Regions from separate parts of the Paenibacillus sp. NMA1017 genome, predicted to be linked through region 1. Evidence: riboswitches for the same ligand, from Rfam matches in the RefSeq annotation. Region 1 holds a riboswitch; the other holds the start of a gene.
What was found. Region 1 has a riboswitch for thiamine pyrophosphate ahead of AC5ELV_RS05040 (thiamine phosphate synthase). Riboswitches for the same ligand answer to the same signal wherever they lie in the genome.
Positions count from the first base shown of each region.

Region 2: another riboswitch for thiamine pyrophosphate. It lies ahead of AC5ELV_RS18675 (ECF transporter S component); the one in region 1 lies ahead of AC5ELV_RS05040 (thiamine phosphate synthase).

Region 1 covers NZ_JBZXYR010000002.1:20,726-25,860, forward strand. The annotation lists gene AC5ELV_RS05025 (thiazole synthase) at 1-38, opposite strand, end outside; gene thiS (sulfur carrier protein ThiS) at 41-244, opposite strand; gene thiO (glycine oxidase ThiO) at 241-1,389, opposite strand; gene AC5ELV_RS05040 (thiamine phosphate synthase) at 1,454-2,047, opposite strand; TPP riboswitch at 2,312-2,420, opposite strand; gene AC5ELV_RS05045 (ABC-F family ATP-binding cassette domain-containing protein) at 2,515-4,068, opposite strand; gene AC5ELV_RS05050 (hypothetical protein) at 4,253-5,135, opposite strand, start outside.
Region 2 covers NZ_JBZXYR010000008.1:59,854-64,988, forward strand. The annotation lists gene AC5ELV_RS18665 (energy-coupling factor transporter transmembrane component T family protein) at 1-478, opposite strand, end outside; gene AC5ELV_RS18670 (ABC transporter ATP-binding protein) at 453-1,904, opposite strand; gene AC5ELV_RS18675 (ECF transporter S component) at 1,904-2,500, opposite strand; TPP riboswitch at 2,750-2,859, opposite strand; gene AC5ELV_RS18680 (TatD family hydrolase) at 2,904-3,701, opposite strand; gene AC5ELV_RS18685 (polynucleotide kinase-phosphatase) at 3,722-5,135, opposite strand, start outside.

The sequences.
Region 1 (5,135 bases):
AGCCTTGAGGTAAAAGATGCTTTTCCAATGGTTAACATGATCAACCGCCTCCCACAAAATGTACAATCTCTAGGCAATCTCCATCCTTCAGTACCGCTTCATCATGATCTTCACGGGTCAATATATGCCGATTCAGCTCCACCACTACGGTTTTCACCTTTACATCAAGCTCATGTAGCAATTGATCCACATGAGTGATTCGATTAGAAAAGGTCAGGCTCTGGCCGTTAATCGTCAGCTTCATAAGCTTTCCTCCTTGAGGAGCTCAGAAGAAAATCTACTTATCCCAAATTCAGCCGCACCAGCCCCATTAAGCATAGCTGCCATCGCACGCCCGGTAGCATCACTCAGCAGGACACCGTTGCGATAATGCCCGACTGCAGCATATACGCCCTCGACCCCAGGTACACTGCCAATAAAAGGATGACCTGATGCGGCCTGCGGACGTAAGCCCGCCCAAGCGCGCATAAAAGAAGCTTCACGAACGCGCGGCAGCCAGGCAGAGGCACGTGCCAGCAACCCCTCCAAGCCTCCTACGGTCACCTCTTCGTCATATTGATACGGAAGACTCGTTGCCCCAATCCAAAGCTCGTTATTCTGTTTAGGCACGAGGTAAATATCATCAGCACAAATGGTGTATTCTAACGGGTGATCCTTCAAGGAGACCGCTACCGCTTCGCCCTTGACCGGATAAAGTGGATATTCAAACCCAACCTGCGCTAGCAATTTCATGCTATCCAAGCCTCCAGCAATAATGACCTGATCGCAGGAAAAAAAGCCACTATCTGTTCGGACACCGCAAACACGACCATCCTGTATGACCAGTTGCTCTGCCTGTGTACCAGACCATACCGTTGCTCCCAGCACCGCAGCAGCACCTGCATAAGCACGGCAAAGCTGTACAGGAGCCACTTGTGTCTCCTTTGAACGATATATTGCCCCGATCGCTTGTTCATCCAAACCAGGAATTCTGCGGGCCAATTCCCTCGCATCCCACCAGATAGAACAATCATCCTCTCGCGTTTTAGCAGCTTTCCAGCGCTTTTGGCCTTCAGTTTCCGTACGGAAAGGGGTCACAAATCCTTCTGTACGGAATTCCACCGAAATACCCGACAAACGCTCCAGATCACAGACAAGCTCAGGGAATGCATCTCGACTTCTGCGAGCAAATCGTGCCAGCTCAGAGTCGGTGAACTCTTCACTTTCCGCTGCCAGCATTCCAACCGCTGCTCCTGAGGCTCCCTCACCCGGGATCAATCGTTCCAGCATGATCGTACTTCTTCCCTCCTTGGCCACATGATAAGCTATGGAACTGCCGATGACACCTCCACCTATGACCAAGCATTCAGCATGTCCTATCGCTCTTGCCTCTGTGTGTATCTTTAGCATTTGTTCCGTGTCTCCTCTCCATAAACCCTTCTGCTTTCAGCTTGCCTCTACTCTCGTTTTCTCGCTACAGGCTGTGAACTACAAGATCTGCCATTCGCCTATATTCCATCGCAGCTGCAACGGGCGACTCAGCCTCCCATATACCAGACATCACCGCAATTCCGCTTGCTCCGGCCCTATAAAGCTCCGGGATATGATGCGGTTGTATGCCGCCCAGCGCGATCACCGGAATGTTCGACAGCCTGCAAATATGTTCAAGCTGAGCTAACCCCCGCGGTACAATACCGGGCTTACAATGGGTCTCATATACGTGACCATAAAGTACATAGTCCGCACCTGCCTGCTCGGTAGTCTGCGCCTCCTCCAAGGAATGCACAGACACTCCACAGCGTGTACTCTTAGGAAGTAGGCTTTTCACATCCACAACAGGTAATCCATTAGCTGGTAGTTGGACGGCTCCAACCAAAGTAAGTAAAGCTACATCCACACGATCATTTACTACAATTTGTTGCAGAGGAACTTCCTGCTCCACCATGCTGCGAGTCAAAGAAAGCAATGCAGAGGCACCATTCTGTTTTAAACGTGCGTGTACATAATGAACATACGGACAAATCACAGCAGCCACTTGGGCGGCTTGTGCAAAAGTGCCCTTTTCCATCGAAATTGCGTGTAATTCGATTTTGTCTTCACCTCACATTGGATTAAAGGATCTAAGCTTAGCCAGCCACGTCTACCAGCAGGAATGAAAGGGGATTGTATGTGAATCGTCTACGGAAGCTCGAACAACTTAAAATGAACGAAACGCAAAAAACCACTTCCCCAAGGAAGTGGTTTAACGAACGTCCAATAATCGAACGGACCATGATATCCGTATACGTGTATCGTCCCACGCACAAACAAAAATAAAGATGGCGTTGCCTTGTTTGTACGGCGCTCACTTCCCTACGCTGGCATAACCCAGATCAGGTGCAAAGGGTCCGAAATCCATTTATTCCGTCTCAGCCGCATGGGCGGCTCCCCTAGTGTGACTATTTTATTGTATAAGCTAAAGATAGCTTAGCATATTTTTCTAATTCTGCAAACCCCACTTCGTGTGAAATTTGCCAGAACTGGATTTAGTTGATTTTAGTTAACTTTACTTGACCACTCTTCCACATTCCACGTTTTGGTTACCCAATCCTCGTAAAAGTCCGGTTCGTGAGATACAAGCAATACGGTCCCTTTGTATTCCTTCAAGGCACGTTTCAGCTCATCCTTTGCTTTAACATCCAAGTGGTTGGTAGGCTCATCGAACAGTACCCAGTTGCTTTCACGCATTAACAGTTTGCAAAGACGGACTTTAGCCTGTTCTCCACCACTGAGCGCAGATAGCGGACGCGTGATATGCTCATTCTTCAAACCGCAACGCGCCAAATGCGCTCGTACTTCATGCTGGTTCAAATGCGGGAATTCATTCCACACATCGTCAATCGGTGTAATTTTCTCCGCCTTTACTTCCTGCTCAAAATAAGCGGGCTGCAAAAAATCACCTTGATAGGTTTTTCCACTGATTGGTGGAATTTTTCCCAATATGGTTTTGAGCAATGTCGATTTACCGACACCATTGTAGCCAACAATTGCAATCTTTTCGCCACGTTCAATCGTCATGGACATTTTAGGCAAAAGGGCATGCGTATAACCAATCTCAAAATCAATACCCTCAAATACCGTCTTTCCGCTTGCACGTGCTTCTTTAAATTGAAAGGTTGGTTTTGCGGCTTCTTCAGGCTTATCAATACGTTCGATCCGATCAAGCTGTTTTTCACGGCTCTTTGCTCGGCCTGATGTAGAGGCACGCGCTTTATTACGCTGAATAAAATCTTCCTGTTTCTTAATAAAATCCTGTTGCTTCTCATAAGCATCAATATGCTGAGCTTTGTTCAGATCCGCCATTTCAAGAAACTTTTCATAGTTAGCTGAATAACGGGTCATCTTGGCAAATTCAAGATGGTAAATAACATTAACGACCTGATTCATAAATTCAGTATCATGTGAAATAAGAATAAAAGCATAGGGATAGTCCTTCAAATAGCGCGTAAGCCATTCAATATGCTCTACATCCAAATAGTTGGTAGGCTCATCCAGCAGCAGGACATTCGGCTTTTCCAACAGCAACTTAGCAAGAAGCACCTTTGTCCGTTGCCCACCGCTAAGTGCAGATACATCCCGGTCCAGTCCTATGGCCGAGAGTCCCAGTCCATTCGCCATTTCTTCAACCTTCACATCAATGAGGTAAAAATCCCCCATATCCAATTGCTCCTGAATTTCACCCATCTGTTCCAGCAGCACTTCCAACTCTTCAGGAGAAGCATCCCCCATTTTGTCAGTAATCTGCATCATTTCCTTTTCCAATTCCAACAAAGGAAGAAAAGCGTCTTTCAAAACATCACGTACCGTTTTGCCCGGTGTCAGCTTGGTATGCTGATCCAGATAGCCGTAACGTACACGTGGAGTCCATTCCACTTTACCCTCATCCTTAAGCAATTTTCCAGTGAGAATGTTCATGAGTGTCGATTTACCGACACCGTTAGCTCCTACCAAACCTACACGTTCCCCCGCAAGCAATCGAAAGGAAACATTTTTAAATAATGCGCGGTCCCCAAAGTTGTGGGATACATTTTCTACAGTCAATAAACTCATAAGCTGTTTTTGGCTCCTTATTGTCATCGGCACTGCCGACTGTTCTTATTTCATATGCATTTCGTTTCTTTCAAAGCTTTATTGTAGCACATTCTGCATCCATATCGGAATATTGAAAACAGTGAATTTTAAGGTTTTTTGGTATGGATCTGCCTAAAAAAAGAAAAACCACCCATGAGGGTGATTATTTTAAGCCATTATAACATTTGTACTCAAAGTAACCCGCAGCTGCGGCAGATTTTTCATCCGTGAAACGTTCACTCGCTTTAAAGGGAGCTGGGCATGAATCTCTATAAAAATATTTCATTCCAGTATCTGGTTCTATGCCACCGATAATGTCTTGCTTTCTAACGACTCTCCCACCACCAAATCCATAGTTATTGTAATACCTGTCTCCGACCGGAATGCCTTGGATAAACGCGATCAGACCCACATCATCTACCGTGTTGTACCACTCCTCTTGCGGAATGATCGGTAGCGTGAACGAGTAAGTTATGCCGTTACGTGCTGCTTTTTCGTTATGAACATTAATAATTTGTGCTAGGTCCTCTTGAACACTGCGAACAATGGTGGAACGACGTATTTGCTCAAAAGTTTCTGAATTATTCAGCAAAGATATAGCGGTCTGATCCTGAAGTTCCTTTTGAAAGCCCTCCACCCACCTGTGATTCCGAGCATCGTATGCGTGCACATAATTATCCAAGGTGAACCCGACACTGTTGCCTACTGAATCAACATAGGCATATGGCTTTTTTTCGCTCCATTTGTGGCCAATAGCAGCTTGTCCATGCTCGTCTGTATAGGCTTCTGAGGTGAACGCATAATAACCATCATAATCCAGAATTACAATAGCTGGTATGTAATCCAATAATGCACGTTGTGCTACTATATCCCCATCAATGCCTACATTAAGAAAAAGGGTGTGCAGGAACGTCTTCAGCGCTGCTTCTTTATCTACCCGAAAAAACTTATCCGATCCGTATCCGGCCTCGCGTTCCTGACGTTCATTCTGTGAGAGCACAACCCCTGCATCCTGAACTGCGGTACGGAGAGCCGACGTATATTTC
Region 2 (5,135 bases), on a different contig from region 1:
CCATCATGGGCATCAACCGCATGGCTGCCAAAAAGCTGTATGCATACTTCGGAGGGAGCTTCCATTGCTGCATCAGTGAATAAAAAAGGTCCACTGGACGAGTCGTTAAACCAAACAGCAAACCTACCGCAGCCATACTCAGCGCACGAAAGCCCAGATGCATGCCTCGGTAAAAGCTTTCCTGCGTAATATGGATCAGGCCCCATGTCCACCAGGTCGTCACCCCTTTGCCGAACATCATCATGCCCGTTGAAGTTGAAATAAACACCAATATAAAGGGAGATCCATACAGCAGCAGCCGCTTCCATGGATGGCCTGACCAGACAAGCAGCAGTAACATAGCACACGCAACATTAAACATGACATTCGGATTATGGATGACTATAACGACCACAAACAGGATGGAAAACATCACGAGCTTTAGGCCCGGATTCACGCGATGCAACCATGTTTTATGATGGGGAAAGGACAGGTTCATACTGTAATTCCCCTTTCTGAATCCGCCATGTATCGGTACAATATCGACGGACAATTTCCGGGTCATGGGTGACCATCACAATGGCCGTGCCTGCCGCTCTCAGCTGCTCCAACATATCCAGCATGACAAAGGTATTACGCGCATCATGCCCAAAGGTCGGTTCATCGAGCAGCAGCACTTCCGGCTCACGAATCATAGCCGTAGCAATACTCAACCGCCTTTTTTGGCCTAACGAAAGCTGATACGGATGACGCTCGTCCAGCCGCTCCAGTCCGAACTGTACAAGCATCCGATCGACCCGTTCCCGGCACTGTTCGGCGCTAAACAAGCTCTTGGGTAACGAATACTCTAGTTCCTTTCGTACGGTGTGTGCTACGAATTGCAGCTCGGGATTTTGAAACGCGAACCCGATACGCTCTGCCAGTTGTTCCGTACTGCCTGCCTCAACTCCGCACACGCTATAACGTCCCTGTGTGCGAAGTAAGCGCATCATGGAGAGCAACAGCGAGCTTTTGCCAGCCCCGTTTTCACCGACCACGCCAATCCAGTCGCCAGACTTCACCTGCGCATGCTCCACATAAATCACTGAACTTAAACTGCGGAGGCCGCTAAAATGTTCTAGCTCCAGCAAATTAGTCCCCGCACCATTCTGTTGCGTCACTGCTTCACTCCAACGTGGCGAAGACGATTCATTCCATACTCCCGGATACCACACGCCGTACTCGGACAATGCCTGCCGATGCACATGAAATACTTCTTCGGCCCTTCCATCCGCAATGATCTCCCCTTGAGCAGAAAGCACCACAATCCGATCCACATCATGGACAATTTCATTAATTTTATGTTCCACGATCACCAGTGTCTGGTCTACCGAAATGTTGCGAATGGTATCCCACACCTGTGTAGTGCCTTCCTCGTCCAACAAAGCCGTCGGCTCATCCAGAAAAAGCACTTCTGGCTCCATAGCCAGCACAGACGCAATCGCCAGCCGCTGCTTCATTCCCTGTGACATGCTGCCAATGGGCATATGTATATCATCCGTCGATAGACCAACCTGTATCAGCAGCTCGCGAATACGGGATCGCATTTGCTCACGAGGAACCTGATTATTTTCCAACACAAAAGCCAGTTCCTCGTCTGCATAGGACATACAGAACTGCGTATCAGGATCTTGAAATACAATACCTGAGACACTTGGGATTACAGCAGCATCGCATTTCATAGGCACTTCTATCGTGCGTGGAATCAGACCACTTAACACTTGGAGCAGCGTTGATTTACCGCATCCACTCGGCCCCAGTAGCAGCAGCTTTTCCCCCTTGCGGACAGACAAAGACATATTGTGAAAAAGCAGTTCTTGCTCACCGGGGAATTTCAACCGTAGCCGGGTGATCGAAGCCACCACATCTTCGGTTGCCCGGCTCATCAATCCAGCCCCTTATAATCTTGTTCCGTTGCAGGCCTCAAACTTCGCGTGACTCCGGTTACCTCCAATGCCTTAGCCAGATAGAACGCGAATACCCCGGCAATCACAATACTGCCAATCATCCGAAATCCAATATACAAAACATAGTTCCAGGTCGATAGCTGATCAATATACCCGTAGCTGAAGTCTAGAATCAGAGAAGTGACAGCCGCCCCAGCCGCAGCTAGCGAAGCAACCCACAAGTTTGCGTTCCGATACAGAAAAGCTGCAAAAAACAGCTCCGCTCCCAAGCCTTGCAGCAGGCCATAATACAAAGTGGACATGCCCCATTCGCTTCCCAAAAAAGCACTGACCGTTGCCGCTGCCACCTCTGCCAAAATTGCAACACCCGGCTTGCGAATGATGAGATAAGCAAACGTGCCTGCCATAAACCACATGCCATACATCAGTTGCTCGGCGTGTAGACCAAATGGCTTCATCAAATCATAGGCAGGCCCCCATATTTTGTAGATCAACCCGAACACAACAGCGATCACAATCGTGACCAAAATATCCGTCAGTTTCAACCCTTTGGACGCTCTTACAGCAGTATTCATTATTGCGTGCTCCCCTTTTTCCTTATAGTTGGCCTCTTGGCCATAAAAAAAGCTTGCCTGGAGCTGAATCTCCAGGCAAGCTTTATGCGCAGTAAAAGGTAAAGCACCATACAAAACATCATTCGTCGATATGCCTTATATAACCAGTAGTCTAAACTACTACACTGATACCAAGCCAAGTCAGGGTCAAGGTAAAATGCTAGGACATACATTGAATCTATCGACAACCGCAAAAAAAAGCGGCATTCCTGTATAGTGTTCTTGGTTTCTCTACGCTGGCATTACCCAGATCAGATTTCACGGTCAGTGGCAAGGGCCACCCTCTCAGCCTGACTTTCTCAAGCTCCCGACAATGCTTTTTTAATTCACTATAATATATACCACATCTATGGCTTTGACAATCCTATAATCCGAAGAAACGCTTAGCTGTTTCCGTCGTCGCAATTTCGATCTCCATCATGCTACGGCCTGTGCACTCGGCAATCGTAGCGGCGATGTGAGCGAGATACATCGGCTCATTACGCCCTTCTTTGGGCTTCACGGGCAGATTACGCGGGGTCAGAAATGGAGCATCCGTTTCAATCATCAACCGGTCTAGCGGAATATCCCTAACCAGCTCACGCAGATGTTTGCCACGCCGTTCGTCGCAAATCCAGCCGGTGATCCCGATATACAGTCCCATTTCTACATACGTATGCAGTTCCTGTTCCGTGCCGGTAAAACAATGCACTACCACTTTATCGACAAGCCCTTGATACTCCCGCAGCATAGCGGCAAAGTCCTCATGTGCATCTCGTTCATGCAGAAATAACGGCATATTCAGCTCACCCGCCAGTTGGATTTGCTCCCCAAACCATCGGCGCTGCACATCACGCGGCGAAAAATCACGGTTATAGTCCAGTCCGCATTCCCCTATGGATACGACCTGTGGCTGACTCGCCAGCTGGCGGAGCTGCTGAATCGTATCTGCGCTGCAGTCTTTGGCATCATGGGGATGCACGCCAGCCGTCGTATACAGCTTGCCCGGATAACGGGCCGCATACTGAGCAGCCTCCCGACTGCCGCGGACACTGGTTCCAGTAATAATCAAAGGTGTAATCCCTACAGCCGCGGCTCTCTCTACCACCTGTTCCCGATCCGCATGAAACGAACGGTGCATCAAGTTCACACCAATATCAATTAACGGTGTACCCCTTTCCATCTCAATCCCTCCTTCGCAAACTACAATCTCGGGTCAATCGGCTCCGATTCCAGAGATAGCGCGGCAAGGACGCATTCATGAATACGATCTACCGTATCCTTACGGACAAAACGTTCCACGCCTTCCATACCAAGCGCTCCTTCCATCAGGGCATGACGCTCCTTTTTGTTCGTTCGACGCTGCTTCAGACGCTTTAAATTCTCAGGGGCAAGATAATCCATACCGTAAATGATATGCAAATACTTGCGGCCTCTCACCTTGATTGCAGGCTGAATCATCTTGTCCCGATTTTTCATCAAAAAGCGTTCCGGCTTGATCACAATCCCCTCATGACCATCCTCTGTCATCTCGTTCCACCAGCGAATAACCGCTTCCTCGCTTGCTTCGTCCGTGATGACGCGATACTCTGTCTCCATAAACAGGGAAGACAGCCCAGCCAGTTCTCTATTTTGCTCCATATGCCAAATATGAGAATGGTCGAAAAAAGTCTTTCCGCTGTGTGCCAGCGTATGAAACGGTGCGATACGAATTTCATCCAGACCGTCCACATCCCAGCAATATTTTTGAAAAGCCTCTTGAAACGTTACGGCATTCGCATACTTCTGTTCCATTTCCTCCAACCAGTCTCCAACTTCTCGACCTGCAACCTTCGCCTGCTCCAGCTTGTCTACCAGCTTACTGCGATCCAGCAGAGCTGCTTCCCCCACATGCGCATACTGTGCAGCAATCAGTTCCCGAGCCTTGAGATTCCACGGCACAATTTCCGCATCCAGCAACACAAAATCCGTCTGGTTCCGTTCAAAATATCCAGCAGTCCGTAGATCCACATTCAGCTTCTCTAGCACTTGCTTTCCAAGGCCTGGTTCAAAGAAAGGGCGCCCGCTTCGGCTGTAGATCGTGCCCAATGTCGGGTATCCTACATACTCGACAGCAGCCTGTTCGTTCTTGAATAATAGCAAAATAGCCCGGCTACCCATATGTTTTTTCTCGGCCACCATCGTTTGTACGCCTTGCCCGCGATAATAAGCCAGCGCCTCACGTGGATGCTCCAGATATCCTTCCTCTGCAGACACCGCTGGAGCAGGACTCATCGTCGGTGGGATATACACCAGCTCCTCCATGGGTACAGTTACATGTGACACGGTATCTATAGCGGATTTGATCCATTCTCCTTGTACGCGTACTTCGCCATACGATTCCGTCAGCACACTGTAACCAGCGATTAGCTTGCGTAAATTCGGCGGGGAAAACCGTTTTCTCTGCCACCGGACAAGTGGGCTATCGGGATCATTCGCATAATTCTCATGTGCCGGAACGCTGACAAATTCCTTTTCTGGATAACGATAAGCGGTCAGCATACCACCAAATACCACACCCTGATCAATATTCACCGTCTGGTTCACAAGGGTAGGCTGCGGTCTCGGATCATGTCCC